2 regions of the Streptomyces sp. NPDC003035 genome follow, and region 1 is predicted to be linked to the other one. Evidence: predicted binding sites of a transcription regulator. Region 1 holds the regulator's gene; the other holds the start of a gene.
The links. Region 1 encodes HrcA, which represses chaperone genes, less so after heat shock. Its sites were predicted from a motif close to TTNGCACTCNGNNNNNCNGAGTGCNAA; they were not measured.
Positions count from the first base shown of each region.

Region 2: a site for HrcA is predicted at 8,082-8,108, ahead of groL (chaperonin GroEL). Genes of this name have one in related genera too.

Region 1 covers NZ_JBIAPJ010000006.1:60,789-70,086, reverse strand. The annotation lists gene hemW (radical SAM family heme chaperone HemW) at 1-1,025, shown strand, start outside; gene ACFYV5_RS20225 (DUF3097 domain-containing protein) at 1,174-1,974, opposite strand; gene ACFYV5_RS20220 (MBL fold metallo-hydrolase) at 1,985-2,710, opposite strand; gene hrcA (heat-inducible transcriptional repressor HrcA) at 2,874-3,893, shown strand; gene dnaJ (molecular chaperone DnaJ) at 3,894-5,033, shown strand; gene ACFYV5_RS20205 (nitronate monooxygenase) at 5,374-6,450, shown strand; gene ACFYV5_RS20200 (16S rRNA (uracil(1498)-N(3))-methyltransferase) at 6,447-7,193, shown strand; gene ACFYV5_RS20195 (hypothetical protein) at 7,209-7,583, opposite strand; gene ACFYV5_RS20190 (ATP-binding protein) at 7,649-8,950, shown strand; gene ACFYV5_RS20185 (tetratricopeptide repeat protein) at 8,947-9,298, shown strand, end outside.
Region 2 covers NZ_JBIAPJ010000005.1:509,537-518,834, forward strand. The annotation lists gene ACFYV5_RS19115 (helix-turn-helix domain-containing protein) at 1-435, shown strand, start outside; gene ACFYV5_RS19120 (DUF397 domain-containing protein) at 416-676, shown strand; gene ACFYV5_RS19125 (class I SAM-dependent DNA methyltransferase) at 1,026-1,766, opposite strand; gene ACFYV5_RS19130 (carbohydrate-binding protein) at 2,429-4,009, shown strand; gene ACFYV5_RS19135 (hypothetical protein) at 4,087-5,058, opposite strand; gene ACFYV5_RS19140 (GNAT family N-acetyltransferase) at 5,125-5,697, opposite strand; gene ACFYV5_RS19145 (SRPBCC family protein) at 5,700-6,167, opposite strand; gene groL (chaperonin GroEL) at 6,289-7,917, opposite strand; gene ACFYV5_RS19155 (cold-shock protein) at 8,298-8,501, opposite strand; gene ACFYV5_RS19160 (MoaD/ThiS family protein) at 8,905-9,183, opposite strand; gene thrC (threonine synthase) at 9,213-9,298, opposite strand, start outside.

The DNA.
Region 1 (9,298 bases):
CCGGGCAGGTCGTGGAGGAGATACGACTCGCCCGGAAGGTCCTCGGCGACGACCCGCGGCCGGTGCGGACCGTCTTCGTGGGCGGGGGCACGCCGACGCTGCTCGCCGCCGGGGACCTCGTACGGATGCTGCGGGCGATCCGGGACGAGTTCGGGCTCGCGGACGACGCCGAGGTGACGACGGAGGCGAACCCGGAGTCGGTGGACCCGGCGTATCTGGCCGAGCTGAGGGCCGGGGGCTTCAACCGGATCTCGTTCGGCATGCAGAGCGCCCGTCAGCACGTCCTGAAGGCCCTGGATCGCACCCACACACCCGGGCGGCCCGAGGCGTGCGTCGCGGAGGCGCGGGCGGCGGGTTTCGAGCACGTCAACCTGGACCTCATCTACGGCACGCCGGGGGAGTCCGACGACGACTGGCGGGCGTCGCTCGACGCGGCGATCGGCGCGGGCCCCGACCACGTCAGCGCCTATGCGCTGATCGTCGAGGAGGGTACGCAGCTGGCGCGGCGGATCCGGCGCGGCGAGGTCCCGATGACCGACGACGACGTGCACGCGGACCGGTACCTGATCGCGGACTCGGTCTTCGCGGAGGCCGGCTTCGAGTGGTACGAGGTGTCGAACTGGGCCACCTCGGAGGCCGGGCGCTGCCTCCACAACGAGCTGTACTGGCGCGGCGCCGACTGGTGGGGCGCGGGGCCGGGGGCGCACTCGCACGTGGGCGGGGTGCGGTGGTGGAACGTGAAGCACCCGGGCGCGTACGCGGCGGCGCTGGGGGAGGGCCGGTCTCCCGGCGCGGGGCGCGAGGTGCTGTCGGCGGAGGACCGGCGCGTCGAGCGGGTGCTTCTGGAGCTCCGGCTCCGGGAGGGCGTCGAGCTGTCGCTGCTCAAGCCCGCGGGGCTTGCGGCGGCCGACAGGGCGCACGCCGACGGGCTCCTCGCGCCTGAGCCGTACGTTCGCGGGCGCGCCGTGCTGACCCTGCGGGGGCGGTTGCTCGCCGATGCGGTGGTGCGGGATCTGGTGGACTGACGAGGACGACGCCCGGCGGTAGCCGTACCCCCGCTGTCGCGGGGAGCGAGACCTGCTCGGCCGTGTAGACGAACTGATCGACGGAACACCTCCGCCCGAGTGCGGAGAAAGGGCCGGGCGTCAGTCGCCACAATGAGCCGACCGGAGGTCAGGGCACGGTCACGTGGTCGATCAGTCGTTCCACCGCGCCCAGGAGTTCCGGTTCCAGGTCCTTGTAGGAGTGGACCCGCGACAGGATGTGCTGCCAGGCCGCGCCCGTGTTCTCCGGCCAGCCCAGCGTCCGGCAGATGCCCGTCTTCCAGTCCTGGCCGTGCGGGACCGTCGGCCACGCCGCGATGCCCACGGACGACGGCTTCACCGCCTCCCAGACGTCGATGTACGGGTGGCCCACGATCAGCACGTCCGGAGACGTGACCTGCGCCGCGATGCGGGACTCCTTCGAGCCGGGGACCAGATGGTCGACCAGGATCCCCAGCCGCGCGTCCGCCGCCGGGGCGAAGTCCGCGACGATGGCCGGAAGGTCGTCGATGCCCTCCAGGTACTCCACCACCACGCCCTCGATGCGCAGGTCGTCGCCCCAGACCCGTTCCACGAGCTCGGCGTCGTGGCGGCCCTCCACGTAGATCCGGCCCGCCCGTGCGACCCGGGCCCGTGCGCCCGGGACCGCGATCGAGCCGGAGGCCGTGCGGGTGGGGCGCGCGGGGGAGGCGGAAGGGCGGACCAGGGTGACCACCCGGCCCTCCAGCAGGAACCCGCGCGGTTCCATCGGGAAGACCCGGTGCTTGCCGAAGCGGTCCTCCAGCGTCACCGTGCCCGCCTCGCAGCGGATCACCGCCCCGCAGAAGCCCGTCGACACCTCCTCGACCACGAGATCGGCCTCCGCCGGGACCTCCGGCACGGGCGCGGAGCGCTTCCAAGGGGGCGTCAGGTCCGGGTTGTAGCTGCGCATTTGGGGGACGTTATGACACTCCGAAGCGGCGTGCCAGTTCATCCCGCTGCGCGCGGACGAATGTCGCGTCCACGACCGCGCCGTGGCCCGGCACGTACACCGCGGCCTCCCCGCCCAGACCGAGGAGCCGGTCCAGGGCGTCCGGCCAGCGCGACGGCACCGCGTCCGGCCCCGCCTGCGGCTCGCCCGACTCCTCGACCAGGTCGCCGCAGAACACGATCTCCTCCGTGCCGGCCGGGACGAGGAGCACCAGGTCATGGCTCGTGTGGCCCGGCCCCACGTTCGCGAGGAGCACCTGGCGGCCGCCCAGGTCCAGCGTCCACTCGCCCGACACCGTGTGGTGGGGCGCCACCAGGACGTCGACCGCCTCCGCCGCGGCCTCCGGGTCCACCCCCTGGCGTACCGCGTCCGTGAACAGCTCCTGCCCCTCCCGCCGCAGCAGTGCGTCGACGCCCACCGCTCCGTACACCTCCGCACCCGCGAACGCCGCCGTGCCCAGCACATGATCGAAGTGGGGGTGGCTCAGTGCGATGTGCGTCACTCTCCGGCCGCCCGTCAGCGCCTCGACCTGAGCCCGCAGCTCGGCGCCCTCCCGGATCGTGGAGCCCGTGTCGTAGAGCAGCACCGCCTTCTCGCCCACCACCAGGCCCACCGTGGCGTCCCAATGGGGCAGTCGGCGCCGTCCCACCCCGTCCCCGAGCCGCTCCCAGCCGAACTCTTCCCACGCAACATCCATACCGCGACGCTATCCGCTACGACGCGACCTCCGAAGCGGCCTCCTTGCCAGGAGCGATGCCCGCCGCCGTACACTGGCCTGGGGTTTGCTGGCACTCGGGCAGGGCGAGTGCCAAAAGCGGAGCAACCCAAGCAAGCCGATACGACAGCTGGAGGTGTGCGCGATGCTCAGCGAACGCAGACTCGAGGTGCTGCGCGCCATCGTCCAGGACTATGTCGGGACGGAGGAGCCGGTGGGCTCCAAGGCGCTCACGGAGCGCCACAAGCTCGGCGTCTCGCCCGCCACCGTGCGCAACGACATGGCCGTCCTGGAGGACGAGGGCTACATCGCCCAGCCCCACACCAGCGCCGGACGCATCCCGACCGACAAGGGCTACCGCCTCTTCGTCGACCGGCTCGCCGGCGTCAAGCCGCTGTCGACGCCCGAGCGGCGCGCGATCCACAACTTCCTCGACGGCGCGGTCGACCTCGACGACGTCGTCGGCCGTACGGTCCGGCTGCTCGCGCAGCTGACCCGGCAGGTCGCCGTCGTGCAGTACCCGTCGCTGACCCGCTCGACGGTCCGGCACGTGGAGCTGCTCTCGCTCGCCCCCGCCCGCCTGATGCTCGTGCTGATCACGGACACGGGCCGGGTCGAGCAGCGGATGATCGACTGCCCCGCGCCGTTCGGCGAGACCTCGCTCGCGGACCTGCGGGCCCGGCTCAACAGCCGGGTCGTCGGCCGCCGTTTCGCGGACGTGCCGCAGCTGGTGCAAGATCTTCCGGAGTCGTTCGAGGAGACGGAGGACCGCGGCACGGTGTCGACGGTGCTCGCGACCCTGCTCGAAACCCTGGTGGAGGAGCACGAGGAGCGGCTGATGATCGGCGGCACCGCCAATCTCACCCGCTTCGGACATGACTTCCCCCTCACGATCAGGCCCGTCCTTGAAGCATTGGAGGAGCAGGTCGTGCTCCTCAAGCTGCTCGGCGAGGCCAAGGACTCGGGCATGACCGTACGGATCGGGCACGAGAACGCCCACGAAGGGCTCACCTCCACGTCCGTCGTCGCGGTCGGCTACGGTTCGGGCGACGAGGCAGTCGCCAAACTCGGCGTGGTCGGACCGACCCGCATGGACTACCCCGGAACGATGGGAGCGGTACGCGCAGTGGCACGTTACGTCGGACAGATCCTGGCGGAGTCGTAAGTGGCCACGGACTACTACGCCGTACTCGGCGTGCGCCGCGACGCGTCCCAGGACGAGATCAAGAAGGCATTCCGGCGGCTCGCGCGCGAGCTGCACCCGGATGTGAATCCCGATCCGAAGACGCAGGAGCGCTTCAAGGAGATCAACGCCGCCTACGAGGTGTTGTCGGACCCGCAGAAGAAGCAGGTCTACGACCTCGGCGGCGACCCGCTGTCCGCGTCCGGCGGTGGCGGCGGAGCCGGTGGCTTCGGCCAGGGCGGCTTCGGGAACTTCTCGGACATCATGGACGCGTTCTTCGGTACGGCGTCGCAGCGCGGGCCGCGCTCGCGCACCCGCCGCGGCCAGGACGCCATGATCCGGCTGGAGATCGACCTCAACGAGGCCGCCTTCGGCACGACCAAGGACATCCAGGTCGACACGGCCGTCGTCTGTACGACGTGTTCGGGCGAGGGCGCCGCGCCCGGCACCTCCGCGCAGACCTGTGACATGTGCCGCGGCCGCGGCGAGGTCTCGCAGGTCACCCGGTCCTTCCTGGGCCAGGTCATGACCTCCCGCCCCTGCCCCCAGTGCCAGGGCTTCGGCACGGTCGTCCCGACCCCGTGCCCGGAGTGCGCGGGCGACGGGCGGGTGCGGTCGCGCCGGACGCTGACCGTGAAGATCCCGGCCGGTGTCGACAACGGCACCCGTATCCAGCTGGCCGGCGAGGGTGAGGTCGGCCCCGGCGGCGGCCCCGCCGGTGACCTGTACGTCGAGATCCACGAGGTCCCGCACGAGACCTTCCAGCGACGGGGCGACGACCTGCACTGCACGGTCACCATCCCCATGACGGCGGGCGCACTCGGCACGAAGGTGCCGCTGCAGACGCTCGACGGCATGGAGGAGGTCGACATCCGGCCGGGCACGCAGTCCGGCCAGTCGATCCCGCTGCACGGGCGCGGCATCACGCACCTGCGCGGCGGAGGTCGCGGCGACCTGATCGTGCACGTCGAGGTCATGACCCCGTCGAAGCTGGACCCGGAGCAGGAGCGGCTGCTGCGCGAACTGGCGAAGCTGCGCGGCGAGGAGCGGCCGACGGGCCAGTTCCAGCCGGGGCAGCAGGGGCTGTTCTCGCGGCTGAAGGATGCGTTCAACGGGCGGTAGGCGGGGCTGCTGGGGGTCCGGGGGTCGGCCCCCGGGTCAGCACAGTCAGCCGGGGCAGCAGGGGCTGTTCTCGCGCCTGAAGGACGCGTTCAACGGGCGGTAGGCGTGACTGCTGGGGGTCCGGGGGTCGGTCCCCGGGTCAGCACAGTCAGCCGGGGCAGCAGGGGCTGTTCTCGCGCCTGAAGGACGCGTTCAACGGCCGGTAGGCGCGACGCGTTCGACAGCCGGTAGGCGACGGTACGGAAGGGGCGGCGCCCGCGTCATCGCGGGGGCCGCCCCTTCCCCGTACCACCGGAACCATCGATTCGGTCCCCGACCCACGTCATGAAACGATGCCCGCATGTCCACCGCACTGAGCGATCTCTCCCGTTACCCGATCGTGCAGGCCCCCATGGCGGGTGGCGCATCCTCTCCGCAGCTCGTCGGTGCCGTCTGCGAGGCCGGCGGGCTCGGGTTCCTCGCCGGGGGGTACAAGACCGCCGGCGGGCTGTACCAGGAGATCAAGCAGGTGCGCGGGCTGACCGGGCAGCCCTTCGGCGTCAACCTCTTCATGCCGCAGAGCGGACAGCCCACCGACCCCGCCGCCATCGAGGTGTACCGGCACCAGCTCGCCGGTGAGGCCACCTGGTACGAGACGCAGCTCGGCGACGCCGACAGCGGGCGGGACGACGGCTACGACGCCAAGCTCGCGATCCTCCTGGAGGACCCGGTCCCCGTCGTCTCCTTCACCTTCGGCTGCCCCGGCCGCGACACCTTCGACGCGTTCGCCCGCGCCGGTACGTTCACGATCGTCACCGTCACCTCGTTCGAGGAGGCCCAGGCCGCGCAGCGCGCCGGGGCAGACGCCGTCTGTGTGCAGGGCGTCGAGGCCGGCGGGCACCAGGGCACGCACCGCGACGACCCGGACGCCGCCCTCGCCGGGACCGGGCTCCTGACGCTCGTCACGCAGGTCCGGGAGGCCGTGCAGCTGCCGATCGTCGCGACCGGCGGGATCATGCGCGGGGCGCAGATCGCCGCCGTCCTGGCCGCCGGGGCCGACGCCGCCCAGCTCGGCACCGCGTTCCTCGTCTGCCCCGAATCGGGCGCGCACGCCCTGCACAAGCGGGCCATGACCGACCCCCTCTTCGTCCGCACCGAGCTCACCCGGGCCTTCTCCGGGCGCCCGGCGCGCGGGCTCGTCAACCGCTTCATGCGCGAGCACGGGCCGTACGCCCCCGCCGCCTACCCCGAGGTCCACCACCTCACCGCCCCCCTGCGCAAGGCCGCCGCCACCGCCGGGGACGCCCAGGGCATGGCCCTGTGGGCCGGCCAGGGCCACCGGCTGGCCCGCGAACTCCCGGCGGGACAACTGGTCGAGGTGCTGGCCGCCGAACTCGACACCGCACTCACCGCGCAGGCCCACAGGAGCGCCTCATGACCGCACCCGTCTTCGTCGTCGAGGCCGTCCCCGGCGGCCCCGGCACCTTCCTCCTCGACGGTCCCGAGGGCCGCCACGCCGTCTCCGTGAAGCGGCTGCGCGCGGGGGAGGAGCTCGTCCTCACGGACGGGCGGGGTGCCTGGGCGGAGTGTGTGGTGACCGCAGCCGAGGGCAAGGACCAGCTGACCGCCGACGTCACCGCGGTGCACGAGGACCCGGAGCCCGCGCCCCGTATCACCGTCGTCCAGGCACTGCCCAAGGGCGACCGGGGCGAACTCGCCGTCGAGATCATGACGGAGACGGGCGTCGACGCGATCGTGCCGTGGGCCGCGTCCCGCTGCATCACCCAGTGGAAGGGTGACCGCGGTCTGAAGGCCCTCGCCAAGTGGCGGGCGACCGCGCGCGAGGCCGGCAAGCAGTCGCGCCGTACCCGTTTCCCCGAGGTCGCGGACGCGATGACCACCAAGCAGGTGACGGCGCTCCTGGCGGGCGCCGACCTGGCCGTCGTCCTGCACGAGGACCGGGACCATCCCAGTGGCGCGCTCGCCGACGCCGAACTCCCCGCCGAGGGCGAGATCGTGCTGGTCGTCGGGCCCGAAGGGGGCGTGTCGCCGGAGGAGTTGGCGGCTTTCGAGTCGGCGGGCGCGAAGCCGTACCGTCTCGGCCACAGCGTGCTCCGTACCTCCACGGCCGGTACGGCGGCCACCGCACTGCTGCTGGGCCGCACGGGCCGCTGGTCCTAGCCACCCCCCAAGGCCCTAGCGGTCGTCCTCCTGAGGCGCCCGGTCGGCCACGATCGCGTCGAAGAGCGGCCAGCCGTCCTCCTCCGTCACCCCGTTCGCCACCGGAAGCAGGCCGCGCGCCACGGCCTCGTCGAGGAAGCGGCGCACCACCCCGGGCTCGTTGAGGTTGAGCCAGTGGCCCCCGCCGCCGATGATCTCGCCCTCGCCCAGGGGGAAGCCGGCCACCGCGCGGCCCTCGCCTGAGCGGAAGACCAGGCGGAGTTGGGCGTGCGGGGTGTCGGCGCGGCGCAGGGAGAGGATCTCGCGGCACTCCGGGTGCCGGTGCCGTCGGCCCCAGAGCCAGACGGTGTCGTCCACCACCAGCTTGCGCAGCACGCCCTTTCGTCGCATCCGCCCACCGTAATCTTCGGGAACCCGGTGGACCAGCGCCCGGGGGGCCTCCCTAGGCTGCTCGCATGTCCGACGAGTCTCCCCTGATCCGTAGTCTGCGCGCCGCGGTCGCCGCCGCGCCCGAAGACGTGCCCCTGCGGCTCCACTTCGCCGAACTGCTCCTCGCCGAGGGCTTCGGCGACCAGGCCGTCGCCGAGGCGGCCGTCGCGCTCCAGCACGCGCCCGGCGACGCCGCCGCCCGCGCCCTGATGGCCCGCGCGATGGGCATGCCCGCGGTGCCGAAGGAGACACCCGCCGAAGCGCCCGCCCCGGAGTCCTCGGAGGCCCCCGCCGCCCCCGCCCCGGAGACCCCCGACACCCCCCGCTTCGATTGGGCCGCCGCCGAGCAGGAGGTCGGGGACCTCGTCGGGCCCCGGTTCGTGTCCGGCGAGACCGAGCAGCCCCTCACCTCCGACGGCAGCGGCGACGCCGGTGACGTGTCCGCCTGGGACATCGACGCCCCCGGATCCGTACGCCTCGACGACGTCGGCGGCATGCAGGAGGTCAAGGACCGCCTGGAGGCCGCCTTCCTCGCCCCCATGCGCAACCCCGAACTGCGCAAGCTGTACGGCAAGTCCCTGCGCGGCGGACTCCTCCTCTACGGTCCGCCCGGCTGCGGCAAGACGTTCATCGCCCGCGCCGTCGCGGGTGAGCTCGGCGCGAGCTTCATGTCGATCTCGCTCTCCGACATCCTCGACATGTACATCGGCACGTCCGAGAAGAACGTCCACGACATCTTCGAGACCGCCCGCGCCCAGGCCCCCTGCGTCGTCTTCCTCGACGAGCTCGACGCGCTCGGCGCCAAGCGCTCCCGTACGCACCACAGCGGACTGCGCAACGTCGTCAACCAGCTCCTCACCGAGCTCGACGGCATCAACGGCGCGGAGAACGAAGGCGTCTTCGTCCTCGCCGCCACCAACGTGCCCTGGGACGTCGACCTCGCGCTGCGCCGCCCCGGCCGTCTCGACCGCACCCTGCTCGTGCTGCCGCCCGACGCCCCGGCGCGCGAGGCGATCCTCCGCTACCACCTGCGCGAGCGCCCCATCGAGTCCGTCGACCTGGGCAAACTGGTCAAGGCCACCGAGGACTTCTCGGGCGCCGACCTCGCCCACGTCTGCGAGACCGCCGCCGAGTCCGCGCTCCTCGACTCCGCCCGCACCGGCACCGTACGCATGATCAACATGAAGGATCTGCTGGGCGCGGCGAAGCAGATCAAGCCGTCCAGCGAGTCCTGGTTCGCCTCCGCCCGCAACGTGGCGATGTTCGCCAACGACGGCGGCATGTACGACGACCTGGTCGCCTACCTGAAGAAGAAGCGCAAGCTGTGAGCGCGACACCTCTGGACCCGCGGGTCGAACAGGCCGACGCGCTCTACGCCATGGAGCGGTACGAGGAGGGCCTGGCCCTCGTCGACCGGCGGCTCGCCGAGGCACCCGACGACCACGAGGCGTGGGCCACGCGCGCCCGGTGCCTCTGCGGTCTCAAGCGGTACGAGGAGGCGCTCGACGCGGCCGACGAAGCGCTGAAGCTCGAACCTGAGCTCGCCGACGGGTTCTTCATGCGCGGATTCGCCCTGCGCAGGCTGCGCCGGCTGCCGGAGGCCGACCACGCCCAGCGCGAGGCGATCCGCCTCGCGCCGCACCGCTGGGGGCCGCGCACCCAGCGCGCCGAGATGC
Region 2 (9,298 bases), on a different contig from region 1:
ATCGCCGAGTTGGTGGCGGCGCGCCTGGACCGTGGCCATCTGCTGGACGACCCAACAAAGCCGTTGTTGTGGGTGGTGTTGGGGGAGGCGGTGCTGCGACAGGAGGTCGGAGGCTCGGCGGTGATGGCGGAGGCGTTACGGCATGTGGCGACGCTGATCAGGAAGCATCGGGTGATCGCGCAGGTGTTGCCGTTCAAGGCGGGGGCGTACGGACCTATGACCGGCTCGATGAAGCTGATGTCCTTCGAGGACGCCCCACCTCTGGTTTACCTCCAGGGCCTTGGTACAGGCCGCCTTGAGGACGATCCGGCCACGGTCGCCCGCCACACCCTCACCTACGAACTGCTCGGGGCCGCTGCGCTGTCACCGCGCGATTCCCTGGTCCTGATTGAGTCAGTGGCGGAGGATTACGCCCATGAAGATCAGCAACGTTGAGTACGACCTGGGCACGGCGATCTGGTTCAAGTCCAGCTACAGCGACGGCAGCGGCGGCAACTGCATCGAGGTCGCGACCTGGCGCAAGTCCTCGTACAGCGGAGGCGATGGTGGCGACTGCCTGGAGGTCTCCGACGACCACCCCGGCATCGTCCCCGTCCGCGACTCCAAGAACCCGGAGGGGCCCAAGCTCGTCTTCGGCACCGCCTCCTGGGCCCTCTTCGTGGACGGCCTGAAGTAGGCACCGTAGGACCGCCCTCTTTCCGAGAGTCGCACCTTCCGCCGCCGCGTCAAGGGCGCTCCTTCGTCGCGTCGCTGCGCGATGGGCTTCGCCCACCCTTGACCCGGCGGCTCCAGGCGCGTGAAAACTCTCGGAGGGCGGCCCGGGGGTGGGGCGGGCGCGGAAGACCGTCTGCGCCCGAGCTCCGTGGAGCGCCTGCGGGTCCGTGGGTGGGTTTGCGCGGCAGTGGAATGGGGCGGCCCGGCAGAGCTCAGCGTGTTGCGGCCGGTGGGTGGCCGGGCTTCATGCCCGGCTGGTCACTGCCCGGTGGGTGTGGACACCCGACCCTGAGTGGTCGGCTTGGCCGACCTCAGGTTGGCTTGCGCCACACGGAGATGTGCTTCGCGGAGTCCTGGGTGAACGGCGCCCCGTCCCAGTCCGCTACGCGACGTTCCAGCTCGAGCCCAGCGATCCGTGCCATCAGGTCGAGCTCTGCCGGCCAGGCGTAGCGGTGCCGGGAGTTGTCGCGGCGGTAGCGGCCGTCGTCGCCGTCGCGGGTGAGGTGGTGCGAGACGAGAATCTGCTCGACGAGGTCGAAGGTGTCGAAGCCGAGATGCTGCTCAGAGACGTCGAACGGCACCGCGACCTGGCCGGGCGGCAGGAACCGCAGCGGCGGCACGCCCAGCTCGATGACGAATCGGCCGCCGGGCTCCAGATGACGTGCGGCGTTGCGGAAGCACTCGACCTGCTCGTCCTGCGTGAGCAGGTTCGTGATGGTGTTGTAGACGAGATAGACCAGGGCGAACTCGCCGGGAACGACGGTGGTGGCCATGTCCCCGAGGGCTACCGGGAGCGTGTCCTCGTCGATCTTGCGCCGCAGCACCGCTGCCATGTGCTCGGACAGTTCGATGCCCACTACCGGCACGCCGCGTTCCCGGAGCGGGACGCCCACTCGTCCGGTCCCGATGGCGAACTCCAGTGCCCGGCCGTCTCCGGCGAGCTCGGCAAGGAAGGCGAGAGTCGGTCCGAGAACGGCAGCCGAGGACGCTTCGGCCTCCTCGGCGTCGTAGCGGTCGGCGGTCGCACGGGTCCACAGTTCACTGCTCGTCACGGACGGGCACTTTGCCGGGTGCCGAGGGGCGCTGTCGACGCATTTATGTTCTCCGCGGCGCAGCGTCCCGAAGTGATCCAACCACCCTGGAGATCATTTCGTTAGGAGTTCTAAGGCCGCCCAGAACTCACCGAGCGATGCACTTTGTCCGTAAATGCCGCTTATTTGTGCCGAGTACCGCTGATGCGGGAGCACTTACGCACGCGCACCATGCCTACGATCCGGCGTTACGCGGGAGGGGCGCCGTAGAGCTCGTCCTCATCCCACGTGCCGATCACCGGATCCTTATGCACCCTGCCCGGATGCCCTGCCGGCAGTACGCACTCGGCCTCGAAGCCCTCGTCGTCGCAGAACTGCCCCACGACTCCACACGTCTGCTCATCCACGACGTCCACTCCCCCTGTTTCGTCCTGCCCGGAGGCTACCCCCGCGCCCCGTACGGGCGTCGGGGGTTCCGCCACCCACCGGCAGTGACCAGCGGGGCATGAAGCCCGCCCCTCTCCAGGGCCGGCCCCCCGGCGCCTCGACCGCGTTCACTCACCTGAACACTAATCATGTACGCGACTATTGACGCGTCCACGACCACGCCCCTAGCTTCCGGTGAAAGCGCTTTCTCGTCCAGTCCCGGAACGCCCTCCCTTCCCCACTCTGGAGACCCCACGATGCATCTGCGATCCGTCACGGCGTGCGTCAGCCTCGTGGCAGGCACCCTCGTCGCCCTGTCCGGAACCACCGCCCACGCCGCCTCCACCCTGTACGAGGCCGAGGCCTCCCCCGCCGTCTGCACCGGCGCCATCGAGTCCGACTGGTCCGGCTTCACCGGCAGCGGCTTCTGCAACGGCACCAACGCCGTCGGCGCCTCCGCCCAGTTCACCGTGAACGCCCCCGCCGCCGGCACCGCGACGCTCGCCGTCCGGTTCGCCAACGGCGGGACCGCCGCGCGCCCCGCCGGCCTCGTCGTCAACGGGTCCACCGTCCAGACGCCGTCCTTCGAGGCCACGGGCGCCTGGTCCACCTGGGCCACCAAGACCCTGACCGTGACGCTCACCGCAGGCAGCAACACCATCCGGCTCAGCCCCACCACCTCCGCCGGCCTGCCCAACATCGACTCCCTGAACGTCACGACGACGGGCGACACCACACCGCCGCCGACGAGCAGCGCGCTGTACGTCGCGCCGAACGGCACCGACAACGCCTCCGGCACCCAGTCCGACCCCACGACGCTCACCTCGGCGATCGCCCGCATCGCCCCCGGCGGGACCATCTACCTCCGCGGCGGCACCTACCGTCACTCCACGACGATCACCGTCCCGCCCGCCAACAACGGCACGGCCGCCGCCCGGAAGAAGCTCTCCGCCTACCCCGGCGAGACCCCGGTGCTGAACTTCTCCGCCATGACCGAGGACCCCGCCAACCGCGGCCTCGCCCTCAACGGGTCGTACTGGCACGTCAACGGCATCGTCGTCGAGCGCGCCGGCGACAACGGGATCTTCGTCGGCGGCAGCAACAACGTCATCGAGCGCACGGTGACCCGCTTCAACCGCGACACCGGCCTCCAGCTCTCGCGCATCGCCTCCACCACCCCCCGCGAGCAGTGGCCGTCCAACAACCTCGTCCTGAGCGCCGAGTCGCACGACAACGCCGACTCCGACGGCGAGGACGCCGACGGTTTCGCCGCCAAGCTCACCGTCGGCAGCGGCAACGTCTTCCGCTACGCCGTGGCCCACCACAACATCGACGACGGCTGGGACCTGTACACCAAGACGGACACCGGCCCCATCGGCGTGGTGACCATCGAGGACTCCCTCGCGTACGACAACGGCACCCTCAGCGACGGCTCGCAGGCCGGCGCCGGTGACCGCAACGGCTTCAAGCTCGGCGGCGAGGACATCAAGGTCGACCACGTCGTCCGGCGCACGATCGCCTTCCACAACGGCAAGCACGGGTTCACGTACAACAGCAACCCGGGCTCGATGACGGTCTCGAACAACATCAGCATCGACAACGCCCAGCGCAACTTCTCCTTCGACGCGGGCACGTCGGTGTTCCGGAGCAACACCTCCTGCCGTAGCACCAGCAGCGGGACGAACGACCGGACCATCGGTGACGTCGACGGCACGAACCAGTTCTGGTCCGGCTCGAACGGCTCCCGATGCTCCTCGTACGCCGGGGCTCTGAGCTGGTCCTACGCCGCGGACGGCCGCCTCGTCGCGGCCTTCGGGGGCCGCCCGGTCACCTGGTAGGCCGCACACGACGACGACGGGCGCGCCGGTCTCGCACGGAACACCGAGGCCGGCGCACCCAAGCCGTTGCCCCGGCGTCAGAAGCCGCCGACGCAGCTGAAGCCGCCGCTGAAGCCTCCCGAGCCGCTGGTACCGGTCCCGCCGGAAGGGTTCCCCCGGCGGCCTGAACCCCCACTGGAGGAACCCCCGCTGGAGGATCCCCCGCCCGGATACTCCCCGCTGGGCGGGCGCTCCGTGAGCGTGCGGTAGTCCTCGTGGAACAGCTCCCGCCACCAGCGCCCGAAGCTGACGCCCTCCAGCTCGCGCTCCGTCTCGGCGAGCGCGGGGCCGTCCCACAGGACATGGGGCAGGTCCAGCTCCCTGAGCGCCCGGCGCAGACCCGGCAGGTCGAGATGCGGACTCTCCTTTGGGGAGGCCGTGTCGGGAGCCTCGCCGCGCGGGACGTCGTGCCGGAAGACGCACACCGCCCGCCAGCCCGGTTCCGTCACCACCGCCCGGCCCCAGATCGCCCGCTCGGCCAGCCGCGCCCTGCGACGCCGGGCCTCCTCCTCCCGCCGGGCCAGTTCGCGCGCCCGCTCGGCGGCCTTGTCCTTCTCGGCCTGGATCGCCTGCCGGATCTCCCGGCCGACGGGCTCGTACGCCTCACCGGCCTCCCGCATCACCCGCTCGTACCGCTGCCGCGTCTCCTCCCAGTCGCGCAGGGCGCGGCGCGCGGCGAAGGTCCTCCACCGGGGGACGGACGCGGCACGTCGGCGGGCTGCCCACAGTGCGTCGGTGACCTCGTCCACGGCGGTGATGTAGGCGACGGCGGCCCGCGCCCAGCGACGGCTCGCCTCCGGCGTGCAGGGGACGAGGCCCCGCGAGCCGTCCACGGGCCCCGGGGTCCGCACGAGGAAGACGGAAGGGGCCTGCTTCCCGTCGAGCGACCGGCGGAAGACGTGCTCGTGCACGCGGATCGTGCCGTCGCGCGGCTCGACCGGCTCGTCCGCTTCCTGGGTGGGGAACGTCTTCCCCACGTAATCGAGGTACGGCAGTTTCCGGCGACTCATCGGCCCACCCCCGCGATCCGGCTCCGCTCGGCTTCCCCTCGGCCTCGGCCTCCCCTCGGCCTCTCTTCAGCGTTCCCCGGTCACCGGATCCCCAAGCCCGGGCCCCGTCGGCATCGCCACCCGCCCGTACATCACCATGTCCCGCCGCTCCCCGCCCACTTCCTGCCAGGACCGCAGCAGCCCCTCCCGTACGAACCCCGCCCGCTCCGCCGTACGGGCCGAGGCCTCGTTCCAGGGTTCGACCAGCAACTGGAGGCGAGGGATGCCCAGTTCGCCCAGCGCCCAGTCGCTCACGGCCGTGAGCGCCGCCCCGGCCGCGCCCTCGCCGCGGCAGGACGGGGCGATCCAGTAGCCGAGGGTCGCACGGCCCTCGGGCAGGTCGCGGAGCCAGAGGCCGATCATGCCGACGGGCCGCTCGTCACGGCGGCGGACGATGACGAAGGGATAGCCGGCGGCGGTCTCCGAGCGGGCCCACTGGCGCCGGACGAACGCCTCGCCCTCCGACTCGGAGTACACCGGCGGCACGGTGGTGATCAGCGGGATGTACGGGTCCGACGACGCCTCCTCCACGAGGGGCAGGTCGGCGCGCTCCCACCGGCGCACGGCGAAGGACCCGGCCGTCAGCCGGGGAACGATCAAGCTCACATCGTGCGGAGGTACTCGGCCAGCCGGTCGTACTCCTCCTTCACCCCATCCTCCATTCCGGTCGCCAGCGCCTGGTCGCGGATCTCCGTCGACGGCCACAGCGAGGTGCTGGTGAGGGCCGTGCCGCCGTCCGGGGTGTCGTCGAAGGTGAGGGTCACGTGGACCGGCGGGCCCGGCATCAGCTCGAAGGTCTCCGTGTAGACCAGCCGCTCGCCCGGCACGATCTCCTCGTACGTCCCCGAGAAGACGATCTCCCGGCCGTCGGGCGCCTTCTGTCCCCAGCGCCACGCGCCGCCGACGCGCAGGTCGATCTCGCAGACCACCGTGGGCAGGGCGGCGACCCCGTACCACTGGCGGACGTGCTCGGGCTTCGTCCACGCCTCCCACACGCGGGCGGGCGGGGCGTCGAAGGTCCGGGTGATGACCAGCTCGCGGTCGGTCGGTGTCGTCAGCAGCGTGATCATGGTCCGCTCTCCCGCCGTGGGGGTCCTCCCACCAGCATCACCCCGAACGCCCGAGGGCGGCACCCCCAACAGGGGTGCCGCCCTCGGTCGCGTACAGCGATGAACTACCGATCCGGGAGGATCAGAAGTCCATGTCACCGCCCGGCATGCCGCCGCCGGCCGGCGCGGACGCCTTCTCCGGCTTGTCGGCGATGACGGCCTCGGTGGTCAGGAACAGCGCGGCGATGGAGGCCGCGTTCTGCAGGGCGGAACGCGTCACCTTCGCCGGGTCGATGATGCCCTCGGCGATGAGGTCCACGTACTCGTTGGTCGCGGCGTTCAGGCCGTGGCCGACGGGCAGGTTGCGGACCTTCTCCGCCACGACGCCGCCCTCGAGGCCGGCGTTGATCGCGATCTGCTTCAGCGGGGCCTCGAGCGCCAGCTTGACGATGTTGGCACCGGTGGCCTCGTCGCCCGTCAGGTCGAGCTCGAGCTTCTCGAAGACCGAGGAGGCCTGCAGCAGGGCCACGCCACCACCGGCGACGATGCCCTCCTCGACGGCCGCCTTCGCGTTGCGAACGGCGTCCTCGATGCGGTGCTTGCGCTCCTTGAGCTCGACCTCGGTGGCGGCACCGGCCTTGATGACCGCAACACCGCCGGCGAGCTTCGCCAGGCGCTCCTGCAGCTTCTCGCGGTCGTAGTCGCTGTCCGAGTTCTCGATCTCGGCGCGGATCTGGTTGACGCGACCGGCGACCTGGTCGCTCTCACCGGAGCCGTCGACGATCGTGGTCTCGTCCTTGGTGATGACGACCTTGCGGGCGCGGCCCAGCAGGTCCAGGCCGGCGTTCTCGAGCTTGAGACCGACCTCCTCGGAGATGACCGTGCCGCCCGTGAGGATGGCGATGTCGTTCAGCATGGCCTTGCGGCGGTCGCCGAAGCCCGGGGCCTTGACCGCGACGGACTTGAAGGTGCCGCGGATCTTGTTGACGACCAGGGTCGACAGGGCCTCGCCCTCGACGTCCTCGGCGATGATCAGCAGCGGCTTGCCCGACTGCATGACCTTCTCCAGGAGCGGGAGCAGGTCCTTCACGGAGGAGATCTTGGAGTTGACGATCAGGATGTACGGGTCGTCCAGGGACGCCTCCATACGCTCCATGTCGGTGGCGAAGTACGCCGAGATGTAGCCCTTGTCGAAGCGCATACCCTCGGTGAGCTCCAGCTCCAGACCGAAGGTCTGGGACTCCTCGACGGTGATGACGCCTTCCTTGCCGACCTTGTCCATCGCCTCGGCGATGAGCTCGCCGATCTGGGTGTCGGCGGCGGAGATGGAGGCCGTGGAAGCGATCTGCTCCTTGGTCTCGACATCCTTGGCCTGCTCGAGCAGGGCGCCCGAGACGGCCTCGACGGCCTTCTCGATGCCGCGCTTGAGGGCCATCGGGTTGGCGCCGGCCGCCACGTTGCGCAGGCCCTCGCGGACGAGCGCCTGGGCGAGGACGGTCGCGGTGGTCGTACCGTCACCGGCGACGTCGTCCGTCTTCTTGGCGACTTCCTTGACCAGCTCGGCGCCGATCTTCTCGTACGGGTCCTCGAGCTCGATCTCCTTGGCGATGGACACACCATCGTTGGTGATCGTGGGGGCGCCCCACTTCTTCTCGAGGACGACGTTCCGGCCCTTGGGGCCAAGGGTGACCTTGACGGCGTCGGCGAGCTGGTTCATCCCGCGCTCGAGACCGCGCCGTGCCTCCTCGTCGAACGCGATGATCTTGGCCATGTGAAGTGGTCCTCCCGGACATGGGGTGGATAACGCTCCAGGACCGAACCGACGCCCGCGACGGACGGCCTGCGTGCCCGATGGTTCCTTGCCCCACCTGGCCGCGGGCCTCGTCTGCCCGATCCTCGTAAGCACTCTCACCTTCAGAGTGCTAACGCCAATGATTAGCACTCGACCCGGGAGAGTGCAAGGCCGTCCCGAAGGGACGTCGATGAGGGGTGGTGGTCGGGCGACGGGCGGGGGCAAGCGCCTCTCGGAGATCGGGCGCCCTCCGGCGAAGCCGTCGGCGAACGCACGAGGGGTCCGCATCCTGGTCAGGATGCGGACCCCTCGGCGATGAGAACGCGTGAGTGCGTACGTGGTGGCCGATCGCGCCGTGCTCAGACGGCGAGCTTGACCATGTCCGCCTGCGGACCCTTCTGGCCCTGCGAGATCTCGAACTCGACCCGCTGACCCTCTTCAAGGGTGCGGTAACCGTCCATCTGGATCGCGCTGTAGTGGACGAATACATCCGCACCACCGTCGACCGCGATGAAGCCGTAGCCCTTCTCCGCGTTGAACCACTTGACGGTGCCCTGAGCCATGCCTAACTCCCCTATTACTGGCCCTTGCGCGGGACCGCACTTCGCGGACCCGGGTCAGACCCTGCGCCGGAACGCGTCGACCGCGGCTGAATGTATCTGCCCAACTGCCCTCTGCAACAGGGCAATCGGGCGAGAATTCTGGGCGCGGCGTAAAGGAGAATTCAGGAGAATTCACTGAATTCCGGGGCAAGTCGGGCCCGGCAAAGTGCGCAGAAGGTACACAACACTCGAACACTTTGGCTGCATCTTGTCGCGCACGGACGCATTCTCATATGCGCCTGGCATGAGCAGCGAAGGGAAGCCGGGGGGCTTCCCCAACTCTACCGCGTTCAACCATGCAGAATTGCCCCCTCCGCTTCCCGAGCGGAGGGGGCAATTCGGTTACGGCGGGTCATGCGAGGGCTCAGCAGCCGCCGGCGACGGCGGGAATGATCGAGACGCCGGCGCCGTCCGGCGTCGCCGTCTCCAGGCCCTGCTCAAAACGGACGTCGTCGTCGTTGACGTACACGTTCACGAAGCGGCGCAGCTTGCCCTGGTCGTCCAGGACGCGGGCCGCGATGCCCGTGTGGTTCTTCTCCAGGTCGGCGATGACCTGGGAGAGGGTCGCGCCCTCGGCGACGACCTCGGCCTGGCCGCCCGTGTAGGTACGGAGGATGGTGGGGATGCGGACCTTGACGCTCATGGTGGTGCTGCCTTCCGTGACGAGGGTGGTCAGTGGGCCAGGCCGGCGTCGCGGAACGCGTCGAGGCTCGGGCGGATGGTGGCGGTCGCCTGGGAGGTCTCGGCCACCGCGTCCA